2 regions of the Bacillus sp. PK6-16 genome follow, and region 1 is predicted to be linked to the other one. Evidence: a T-box and tRNA genes for the amino acid it is inferred to sense, from the RefSeq annotation. Region 1 holds a T-box; the other holds one or more tRNA genes.
The links. The T-box of region 1 lies ahead of metG (methionine--tRNA ligase). A T-box ahead of a tRNA ligase gene usually reads a tRNA of that ligase, here a tRNA-Met.
Positions count from the first base shown of each region.

Region 2: it has a tRNA-Met gene. The T-box ahead of metG (methionine--tRNA ligase) is inferred to sense a tRNA for this amino acid. The anticodon was not compared.

Region 1 is NZ_CP096511.1:450,835-455,792, forward strand. Features, by position in the region: gene M1D66_RS02145 (methyl-accepting chemotaxis protein) at 1-388, opposite strand, end outside; gene M1D66_RS02150 (class I SAM-dependent methyltransferase) at 803-1,621, opposite strand; T-box leader at 1,736-2,006, shown strand; gene metG (methionine--tRNA ligase) at 2,057-3,691, shown strand; gene M1D66_RS02160 (hypothetical protein) at 3,733-3,987, opposite strand; gene M1D66_RS02165 (EamA family transporter) at 4,055-4,957, opposite strand.
Region 2 is NZ_CP096511.1:4,567,332-4,572,289, reverse strand. Features, by position in the region: rRNA gene M1D66_RS23600 (23S ribosomal RNA) at 1-1,079, shown strand, start outside; rRNA gene rrf (5S ribosomal RNA) at 1,182-1,297, shown strand; tRNA gene M1D66_RS23590 (tRNA-Val) at 1,303-1,378, shown strand; tRNA gene M1D66_RS23585 (tRNA-Tyr) at 1,387-1,470, shown strand; tRNA gene M1D66_RS23580 (tRNA-Gln) at 1,482-1,556, shown strand; tRNA gene M1D66_RS23575 (tRNA-Lys) at 1,561-1,636, shown strand; tRNA gene M1D66_RS23570 (tRNA-Leu) at 1,651-1,731, shown strand; tRNA gene M1D66_RS23565 (tRNA-Gly) at 1,761-1,835, shown strand; tRNA gene M1D66_RS23560 (tRNA-Leu) at 1,852-1,940, shown strand; tRNA gene M1D66_RS23555 (tRNA-Arg) at 1,944-2,017, shown strand; tRNA gene M1D66_RS23550 (tRNA-Pro) at 2,028-2,101, shown strand; tRNA gene M1D66_RS23545 (tRNA-Ala) at 2,118-2,190, shown strand; tRNA gene M1D66_RS23540 (tRNA-Ser) at 2,211-2,303, shown strand; tRNA gene M1D66_RS23535 (tRNA-Ser) at 2,359-2,451, shown strand; tRNA gene M1D66_RS23530 (tRNA-Met) at 2,473-2,549, shown strand; tRNA gene M1D66_RS23525 (tRNA-Asp) at 2,553-2,628, shown strand; tRNA gene M1D66_RS23520 (tRNA-Phe) at 2,637-2,712, shown strand; tRNA gene M1D66_RS23515 (tRNA-Thr) at 2,722-2,794, shown strand; tRNA gene M1D66_RS23510 (tRNA-Trp) at 2,801-2,871, shown strand; tRNA gene M1D66_RS23505 (tRNA-Ile) at 2,882-2,958, shown strand; tRNA gene M1D66_RS23500 (tRNA-Asn) at 2,967-3,041, shown strand; tRNA gene M1D66_RS23495 (tRNA-Glu) at 3,043-3,114, shown strand; gene M1D66_RS23490 (CBS domain-containing protein) at 3,242-3,661, shown strand; gene M1D66_RS23485 (DUF3965 domain-containing protein) at 3,983-4,958, shown strand, end outside.

The DNA of each region.
Region 1 (4,958 bases):
CACGCGCAAGAGGTAGTACCTCATTATCCATGACGCTACGCCATTTTCCCCCCATTAAAATAGCTTCTTTCATTCCTTCTGGGAGCTTCTTGTCACTTGTTACTTTCTCTCTAGTATCAGCTAATTTTTTCCCTTCTCGATTGAACTTATCTAATCCTTTTTGATCATGTGATAGCAAATATTCTTGTAAACCAGCAACTTGTGCTTGGAACCAATCGCCACGTTCTTTTAAAATCGTCGCTCTTTTTGATACATCATTTTTTAACGTTTCGATTTCACTTGCTTGATTCATGGCGAATGAAAGAATAACAATAAGAGCAATGCTAAATAAAGAAGAAATGCTTAAGAGTGTGAACAGTAGTTTTTTTCGAATACTAACATATTTCATCGTTACCCCTACCTTTATTTAAACTATTTATTATGATTTATAGATATTTAAAACAAAATTAATAAAAACATTATTATGAAGTTATTAATCTGTTCAATGAAAATTATAGCAGATAATGGAAGGAGTCAGATTGGTATTAGAAAAAGTTCTTAAAATGTATACATTTGCATATCATAAAATTCATAAATAAATATTAGAAATGCTATTGAAATTTGAAATGACATCATGTATACTTCTAATTAGTTGATAACGATTATCAGTATCAACTAAAAACATTACTCTTCGTTATGTTGGTCATACCCCTTTTTGACGACGTAAGTCAGAGACGAAATGTTGAAATATCTTGTGTCCTATTCTACAGAATTATGGTAATCTCCAACCTCAACTTATATGCGTGAGCATGCAAAAAGGATCCTATCCGTGAAGGGATCCTTTTTTGCATGCTGTCGCAATTATTGTATATAGACCAGGGATACGTTCTTCGATTCCTTCTGGTGCAGTAGAAGGAAAGACCCATCTTTGATGAGATCCATGTTCTTCAACTAGTTTTTCGATTTTAAAACGTTCTTCCGCAATTGTTGTAATGATTTCTCCTAGCGTCCAGCGACGGATGGTTGTTTTAGGTAGCGATTCTTTCTGTGCTTCTGTAAGAAGGATGCTATAAGCAACATCATCTTCAATTAATTCTTCATCGAAATAATTTCCATTGGCCTGAAATGATGGGTGGTCGACTCCTAATAATTTCGTGTAAACAGGATGATAGTCACGAAGGATAAGCATTCCATCTCGCTTAAGTAAAGTAGCAATTTTTTGAAAGAGTGGTTTTAAATCTAGAAAGTAATGGAGTACACCAAGTTCCAGCAATACGATATCAAATGATTCGGAGAGCTGCACATTTAATACATCAGAAACGACATACTGGATAGAGACACCTGCTGCGTCCGCAAGTTCATTTGCATATTTTGCATTACTTGCTGAAATATCAACAACTGTTACGTCAGAGCCTAAAAGAGCGAGAGCAACACCTTTATTTCCTTTTGAGCCGAGTAAGTTAATAATACGTTTTCCTTTTGGAGATTGTATGTAAGGTAAATAATGTGCTACTTCGCGTGTGGGATCTTCCATAATTTTTTTTGCATAATCCTCTGGCGCCCCATGGCGATTCGTCCAAGCTTCATAAGCAGCTGTATTCCAGCTTTTTTCATTTATAGTGCTTAGTTGTTTTTGGTTCAATGTTATCACTCCTTTTGTGAACGTATAGGTATTCGGCAGGGGGATGTAATTTCCTTTTCTTTCCGGATAAAAGTTTGATTTTTCTGTGATTAAGTCGTACAATACTTGTTATACGTAAAAGCGTTGAAAAGGAAAAGTAGGATGAACACATTCTTTCCAGAGAGCTTCGGTAGCTGAGAAGAAGCAAGAATATTCATTTGAACAATGGCCTTTGAGCTTCGTCCTGAACTTATCAAATGATAATAGTAGGCGGCGACGAGAGTTGGTACTCGTTATCAAAACCACAGTATAAGAGCATATAGCTCCGTACTTGTTAAGGCTAATTATGTGAGTAATTGGCGAAATAAGGTGGTACCGCGACTGTTTATACAGCCCCGCCCTTATCTTTTTTAAGATAGGGGTGGGGCTTTTTATATTTTAAAGGAGGAATGTAAGATGAGTATTTTTATTGGGGGCGCTTGGCCGTATGCGAATGGTTCATTACATCTTGGCCATATTGCGAGTTTATTACCTGGAGATATTTTAGCACGTTATTACCGGTCCAAAGGTGAGAATGTGTTGTATGTTTCGGGAAGTGATTGTAATGGAACACCGATTGCAATTAGAGCAAAACAAGAAGGTGTGACAGCGAAGGAAATTGCTGATCAGTATCATGAAGAGTTCCAGCGATGTTTTCGTAGCCTTGGTTTTACTTATGATTGCTATACACGTACAGATAGTGAGCACCATCATGAAACGGTTCAAAATGTTTTTTTACGTTTATTAGAAGAAGGACATATTTATAAAAAAATAGTGGAACAAGCGTATTGTGAAACGTGTACGCAGTTTTTACCGGATCGTTATGTAGAAGGAATATGTCCACATTGTCATGAAGCAGCAAGAGGAGATCAATGCGATGCGTGTTCTGCTATTTTAGATCCACTCGATTTGTTAGAAAAGAAATGTAAGTTATGTGGTAGTACACCATCTGTACAGGAAACAGAGCATTTCTATTTCGCATTGCATACATTTCAGGAGCAAATTAAAAGGGCTGTAGAAATTGCCAAGCAAATAGGGACATGGCGCGACAATGCGATTCAACTAACAGAGAGATATGTAAAGGAAGGATTACTAGATAGGGCCGTATCACGTGATTTACCAATTGGGGTACCAATTCCAGTAGAAGGGTATGAAGATAAGAAAATTTACGTATGGATTGAAGCAGTGACAGGCTATTATTCAGCGAGTAAACATTGGGCTGAAGAAACAGGGAAAGATGATCAAGAGTTTTGGGATAGCGAAGCGAAAACATATTATGTGCACGGAAAGGATAATATTCCGTTTCATTCCGTCATTTGGCCAGCGGTATTACTTGGAATAGGGGAGGAAGCAATCCCGCGTCATATCGTTTCGAATGAATATTTAACAGTTGAAAAAAGAAAATTATCTACAAGTAAAAACTGGGCAGTATGGGTGCCTGACATATTAGAACGCTATGATCCAGATTCTATTCGTTACTTTTTAACCGTCAACGCACCAGAAAATCGCGATACTGATTTTTCATGGCGGGAATTTATTTACAGTCATAATAGTGAATTATTAGGTGCATACGGGAACTTTGTGAACCGGACATTAAAGTTTATTGAAAAATATTATGGTGGTATCGTGCCGAAGGGAAGTATTGAGGTAGAGCTGAAAGATAAAGTAGAAGGATTATATAAACATGTAGGAGAGGCGATTGAGCAAACTAAATTTAAGGTGGCGCTAGAAACAATATTTGATGCAGTACGTTTTGCAAATAAATACTTTGATGAAAAGCAGCCTTGGAAACAAAGAGAAGATGATCCAGTTTCATGTGAAGAAACGATTTATAACTGTGTGTATCTTATCGCTAATTTTGCAAATCTCCTTGAACCGTTTTTACCATTTTCAAGTGAAAGGGTTAGAAACACATTGTCGATTGTGAAACGAAATTGGGAACCGCAAAATACGTTGCCAAGTAGAATTGATAGCGTACAGCCATTATTTGAGCGAATCGATGTAAAACAAATTGAGCATGAGATAGAGAAGCTGTATGGAGCAGTAAAATGAGATAGAGAAAAAGACCTTTCAAGTAAATGAAAGGTCTTTTGTTATACAGTATGATTCTCTTTCTTATCTTTCAAAAAGAAAAGTACAGCAAGGATTACAAGAATAATAGCTGCAATATCATACGTTATTTTAAATGTAGTATTAAAGTTTAAGTACTCTACGAAAGGAGTTTTCACTGCTCCTGCATATATACAAACGGGAATGAGAAGTAAATCGTAAAATTTCTTTTCTTTCATATATCTTATTAGGAAGAAGATACACATAATAGCAAAAAATACGATGCTTAAAATAGTCATTTATACCTCCAGATAAATTTACTTATTTTAATTGCAGTTATATCTTTTATATAAATTCTGTATTTTTTCAAGCGCTATGCACGCGATTTTGTTTCCTTTCTTTCCTAGCCGTAAGCAGCTGAGGAGTGAAGATCCCAACCAATATGAAAATAATTCCAATCCACTGCATGAACGTTACGACTTCATGTACAAGTGTAATAGAAGCAATAATAGCAGTTGGTAATTCAGCTGCACCTAATATCGTACCAAGCCCTGTTCCAACCTTTGGTACACCGATTGAAAAACAAATGACAGGTACAACAACGCCGAATAATCCGAGGAAGAAAGCATATTTCCATAGACCGGCTTGCAAAGCACCGTCTGTTAAAAAGGTTGGCGGAAAGAATAGGCATACGATAAGAGTAGCGCTTGTTGTCATAAGGAAGCTTTTCGTATAAGGCGGAACATCCGTAGCGACGCGCCCGCTTGCAAAAACATAGAATGAAAAAGAGACAGCAGCTAATAGTCCAAAGATAATCCCTTTCGTAGAAAAACTTTGTCCGAGGCCTTCAAATACACCACCTGCAAACAATGTACCAGCAAATAAAATAAGGATAGATATAATCTTATCGCGGCTTGGAAATGTTCGATTTGCAATGGCTTCGATAATGACACCAATCCAAGTGAACTGAAAGAGTAGGACGACAGCGATAGATGCGGGTAGTTCTTCTACAGAAATAGCGTAAAAAATCCCGGTCATACTCATTGTTGTTCCGACGGTTAGTAAGGAAAAGAATTGTTTTTTTGTTACTTTATGACGTGAAAAGAAAAGAACGAGTAGAAATAGTCCAATCCATCCGAAGACATATTGTCCCCCTAAGAGTTGATGTGCTGAAAATCCATTTATGAATCCGAGTTTGAAAATAGTTGAAAGTATGCCATAGCTGCAAGCACCGAATAAAACGAGCAATGAATATTTAAACTTTTCCATA
Region 2 (4,958 bases), 1.2 Mb from region 1:
AGGGGGTGACACCTGCCCGGTGCTGGAAGGTTAAGGAGAGGGGTTAGCGTAAGCGAAGCTCTGAACTGAAGCCCCAGTAAACGGCGGCCGTAACTATAACGGTCCTAAGGTAGCGAAATTCCTTGTCGGGTAAGTTCCGACCCGCACGAAAGGTGTAACGATTTGGGCACTGTCTCAACCAGAGACTCGGTGAAATTATAGTACCTGTGAAGATGCAGGTTACCCGCGACAGGACGGAAAGACCCCGTGGAGCTTTACTGTAGCCTGATATTGAATTTTGGTACAGTTTGTACAGGATAGGCGGGAGCCATTGAAACCGGAGCGCTAGCTTCGGTGGAGGCGCTGGTGGGATACCGCCCTGACTGTATTGAAATTCTAACCTACGGGTCTTATCGACCCGGGAGACAGTGTCAGGTGGGCAGTTTGACTGGGGCGGTCGCCTCCTAAAGTGTAACGGAGGCGCCCAAAGGTTCCCTCAGAATGGTTGGAAATCATTCGTAGAGTGCAAAGGCATAAGGGAGCTTGACTGCGAGACCTACAAGTCGAGCAGGGACGAAAGTCGGGCTTAGTGATCCGGTGGTTCCGCATGGAAGGGCCATCGCTCAACGGATAAAAGCTACCCCGGGGATAACAGGCTTATCTCCCCCAAGAGTCCACATCGACGGGGAGGTTTGGCACCTCGATGTCGGCTCATCGCATCCTGGGGCTGTAGTCGGTCCCAAGGGTTGGGCTGTTCGCCCATTAAAGCGGTACGCGAGCTGGGTTCAGAACGTCGTGAGACAGTTCGGTCCCTATCCGTCGTGGGCGTAGGAAATTTGAGAGGAGCTGTCCTTAGTACGAGAGGACCGGGATGGACGCACCGCTGGTGTACCAGTTGTTCTGCCAAGGGCATAGCTGGGTAGCTATGTGCGGAAGGGATAAGTGCTGAAAGCATCTAAGCATGAAGCCCCCCTCAAGATGAGATTTCCCATAGCGTAAGCTAGTAAGATCCCTGAAAGATGATCAGGTTGATAGGTTCGAGGTGGAAGCATGGTGACATGTGGAGCTGACGAATACTAATAGATCGAGGACTTAACCATATAATATGTAGCAAATGTTATCTAGTTTTGAAAGAATATAAAAAACTTATTGACTTTCGAGGTCAAATGAGTTAAAATGATTCTTGTCTTAAATGAATACAGTCTGGTAATGATGGCAGAGAGGTCACACCCGTTCCCATACCGAACACGGAAGTTAAGCTCTCTAGCGCCGATGGTAGTTGGGACCTTGTCCCTGTGAGAGTAGGACGTTGCCAGGCAAAATGGAGGATTAGCTCAGCTGGGAGAGCACCTGCCTTACAAGCAGGGGGTCGGCGGTTCGATCCCGTCATCCTCCACCATATATGTCGGAGGGGTAGCGAAGTGGCTAAACGCGGCGGACTGTAAATCCGCTCCTTCGGGTTCGGCAGTTCGAATCTGCCCCCCTCCACCATTCTTAATTAATGGGCTATAGCCAAGCGGTAAGGCAACGGACTTTGACTCCGTCATGCGCTGGTTCGAATCCAGCTAGCCCAGCCATTAAGAGCCATTAGCTCAGTTGGTAGAGCATCTGACTTTTAATCAGAGGGTCGAAGGTTCGAGTCCTTCATGGCTCACCATTTTAATGAAATATGCGGGTGTGGCGGAATTGGCAGACGCACTAGACTTAGGATCTAGCGCCTTTGGCGTGGGGGTTCGACTCCCTTCACCCGCACTTTTAATAAAATAACTCATACATGTCTTGCGGAAGTAGTTCAGTGGTAGAATACAACCTTGCCAAGGTTGGGGTCGCGGGTTCGAATCCCGTCTTCCGCTCCAATTTTCAATATGACATGCCGGGGTGGCGGAACAGGCAGACGCACAGGACTTAAAATCCTGCGGTGGGTGACCACCGTGCGGGTTCGACCCCCGCCCTCGGCACCATATGCGCCCGTAGCTCAATTGGATAGAGCGTTTGACTACGGATCAAGAGGTTAGGGGTTCGACTCCTCTCGGGCGCGCTTTTATTAACGGGAAGTGGCTCAGCTTGGTAGAGCACCTGGTTTGGGACCAGGGGGTCGCAGGTTCAAATCCTGTCTTCCCGATATTCCCAAAAAACATGGGGCCTTAGCTCAGCTGGGAGAGCGCCTGCCTTGCACGCAGGAGGTCAGCGGTTCGATCCCGCTAGGCTCCACTTTATTTAATATATGTCTCGGAGGTATACCCAAGTTCGGCTGAAGGGATCGGTCTTGAAAACCGACAGGCGGTGAGAATCGCGCGGGGGTTCGAATCCCTCTACCTCCTCCATTTTTTCTTTAATGGTGTAGACATATAATAATAAAATATTTATTTTTTCCTTTATGGAGGTATACCCAAGTTCGGCTGAAGGGATCGGTCTTGAAAACCGACAGGCGGCGAGAGTCGCGCGGGGGTTCGAATCCCTCTACCTCCTCCATTTTTTAAAATTTTATATTGTCGCGGGGTGGAGCAGCACGGTAGCTCGTCGGGCTCATAACCCGAAGGTCGCAGGTTCAAATCCTGTCCCCGCAACCAAATGGTCCCGTGGTGTAGTGGTTAACATGCCTGCCTGTCACGCAGGAGATCGCCGGTTCGACCCCGGTCGGGACCGCCATTTATGTTGGCTCGGTAGCTCAGTCGGTAGAGCAGAGGACTGAAAATCCTCGTGTCGGCGGTTCGATTCCGTCCCGAGCCACCATTTTTTTATGCCGGCTTAGCTCAATTGGTAGAGCAACTGACTTGTAATCAGTAGGTTGGGGGTTCAAGTCCTCTAGCCGGCATCATTTAGGGGCATAGTTTAAAGGTAGAACTGAGGTCTCCAAAACCTCCAGTGTGGGTTCGATTCCTACTGCCCCTGTAAAGTATATGGGCCTATAGCTCAGCTGGTTAGAGCGCACGCCTGATAAGCGTGAGGTCGATGGTTCGAGTCCATTTAGGCCCACCATATATTATTCCGCAGTAGCTCAGTGGTAGAGCTATCGGCTGTTAACCGATCGGTCGTAGGTTCGAGTCCTACCTGCGGAGCCATGGCCCGTTGGTCAAGTGGTTAAGACACCGCCCTTTCACGGCGGTAACACGGGTTCGAATCCCGTACGGGTCATACAAAAAGAGTCAGCATTATGCTGGCTCTTTTTTATTTTGTTAATCCTTTTTATTACGTTACTTTCCAGAAATAAATAAAGGAATTTTGGAAAAGCTATGGTATGTATAAAAAGGAGGAAATAATAATGACACGAGTGAGAGACTTAATGAGTACCCATATTGTACATTGTACACCGCTAGACAATGTATATGAGGCAGCTGTAAAAATGAAGGAAGAATCGGTTGGATTAATTCCTGTTGTTGAAAATGAGCAAGTTGTTGGGCTTGTTACTGATCGTGATTTAGTCGTTCGAGGGATTGCTGAAAAACATCCTGGATCTAATAAGATTACAAATGTAATGACAACAAATATTATCTCAGTTTCTCCAAATGATTCTATTGAAAAAGCTACAGAGCTAATGGCACAGCATCAAATTAGACGATTACCAGTAGTTGATAGTGGTCAACTTATTGGCATGTTAGCACTAGGAGATTTAGCTATAAGGGAATCAGCAGATGATCAAGCTGGATTTGCCTTGAGCGAAATCTCAGAGCGTACAGAGTAAATTGAAGCTTTCATTAACCGAGAGTTTAATGGTCACTCATAAAGAGCTAAATTATATATAAATTTCAGATACATTATTCTAGTATATATGGATTAAACTAATATGTTAGCGTGATGTATCTGAGACATTATATAATAAGTATGTGGTTAATAATTTCGACATTTTTTTAAAATTTGTTATTCTTAATTTTTAATAAGAGAAAAGATGATATACTGATAGATATAAGTATTATGAGAGATTTTGAATATAACAATATTAATTTTTAGTGGTGCGATAATAAATTAATATTTCCTACATAGATGAAAAGGGAAGGGGAATTATATGAAGGCTGTACAGGGCGATCCAAATTGGAATTTGGTTACAGATACATATATAGAACCAAATAATTTCGCTGAATTATTTTCTTTGCTTGTACCTTGTCACCCAAAAGGTGAGGGGAAAGAACGAACTATATTAGTATGGAAAGAGAAAGAATTTTATAAAGAAGAAAATTTAGCGGCATTTATCGTATATGGCATGAATAAAGCAAAGAAATTACCGCAGTTTCATAAAGATGAAATTCCAACTTTAGTGCGTATTCTTCGCTTATGCCAAGAGATTGGTTGGTATGAAGAGGCAAATGATTTTATGATAGCGCAAGGATTAGCTGAGTTTGTTCATACTTCATTGGAATATGAAACATGGGATCTTTTGACGCAATCAGTTGCTTTAAATTATTTAATTATTAAATATCGTATAGGTGAATTGACAGATAGGGATATTGAAATTTGGGATAGAGTTAAATTTAATGAGAAGTGTATAACCGATTGTAAACATTTATTATCTCATAAAGAAGTATTGGAATTTACATTCTTTTATATGTGCAAGAGAGCGAAATCATTATCAAAAGAGCAATTAAATAGTGATATGATGAGTTTAGCAATGTATTGTAATACTTTTGTATATGATTTGTATACACATGATTTATTACGGAAATATCGTAAGTGTACAGATTTCCTATCATATTATGGACCTAGTCAGGCAGTTTTAGCATGTCAAAGAGCTGTATTATCTCAAATTTCCGATCGCTTAGACCCATTAAAGACAACGCATGTAGATGATTATTTATATGTGATGAAAGAAATGATGGAGCATATGACGATAGGAGTAATGGATCGATATGGTCATTTTATTGGAAAGCTACTATCTTATGTGCCATTTTTCGAAATGATACAAGTTCCACAGCATGCATATTATTGTGAAGAATTACTGTATATTTGTAAGGGCATTGAATATAAAGAAGAAACACTACGCAATT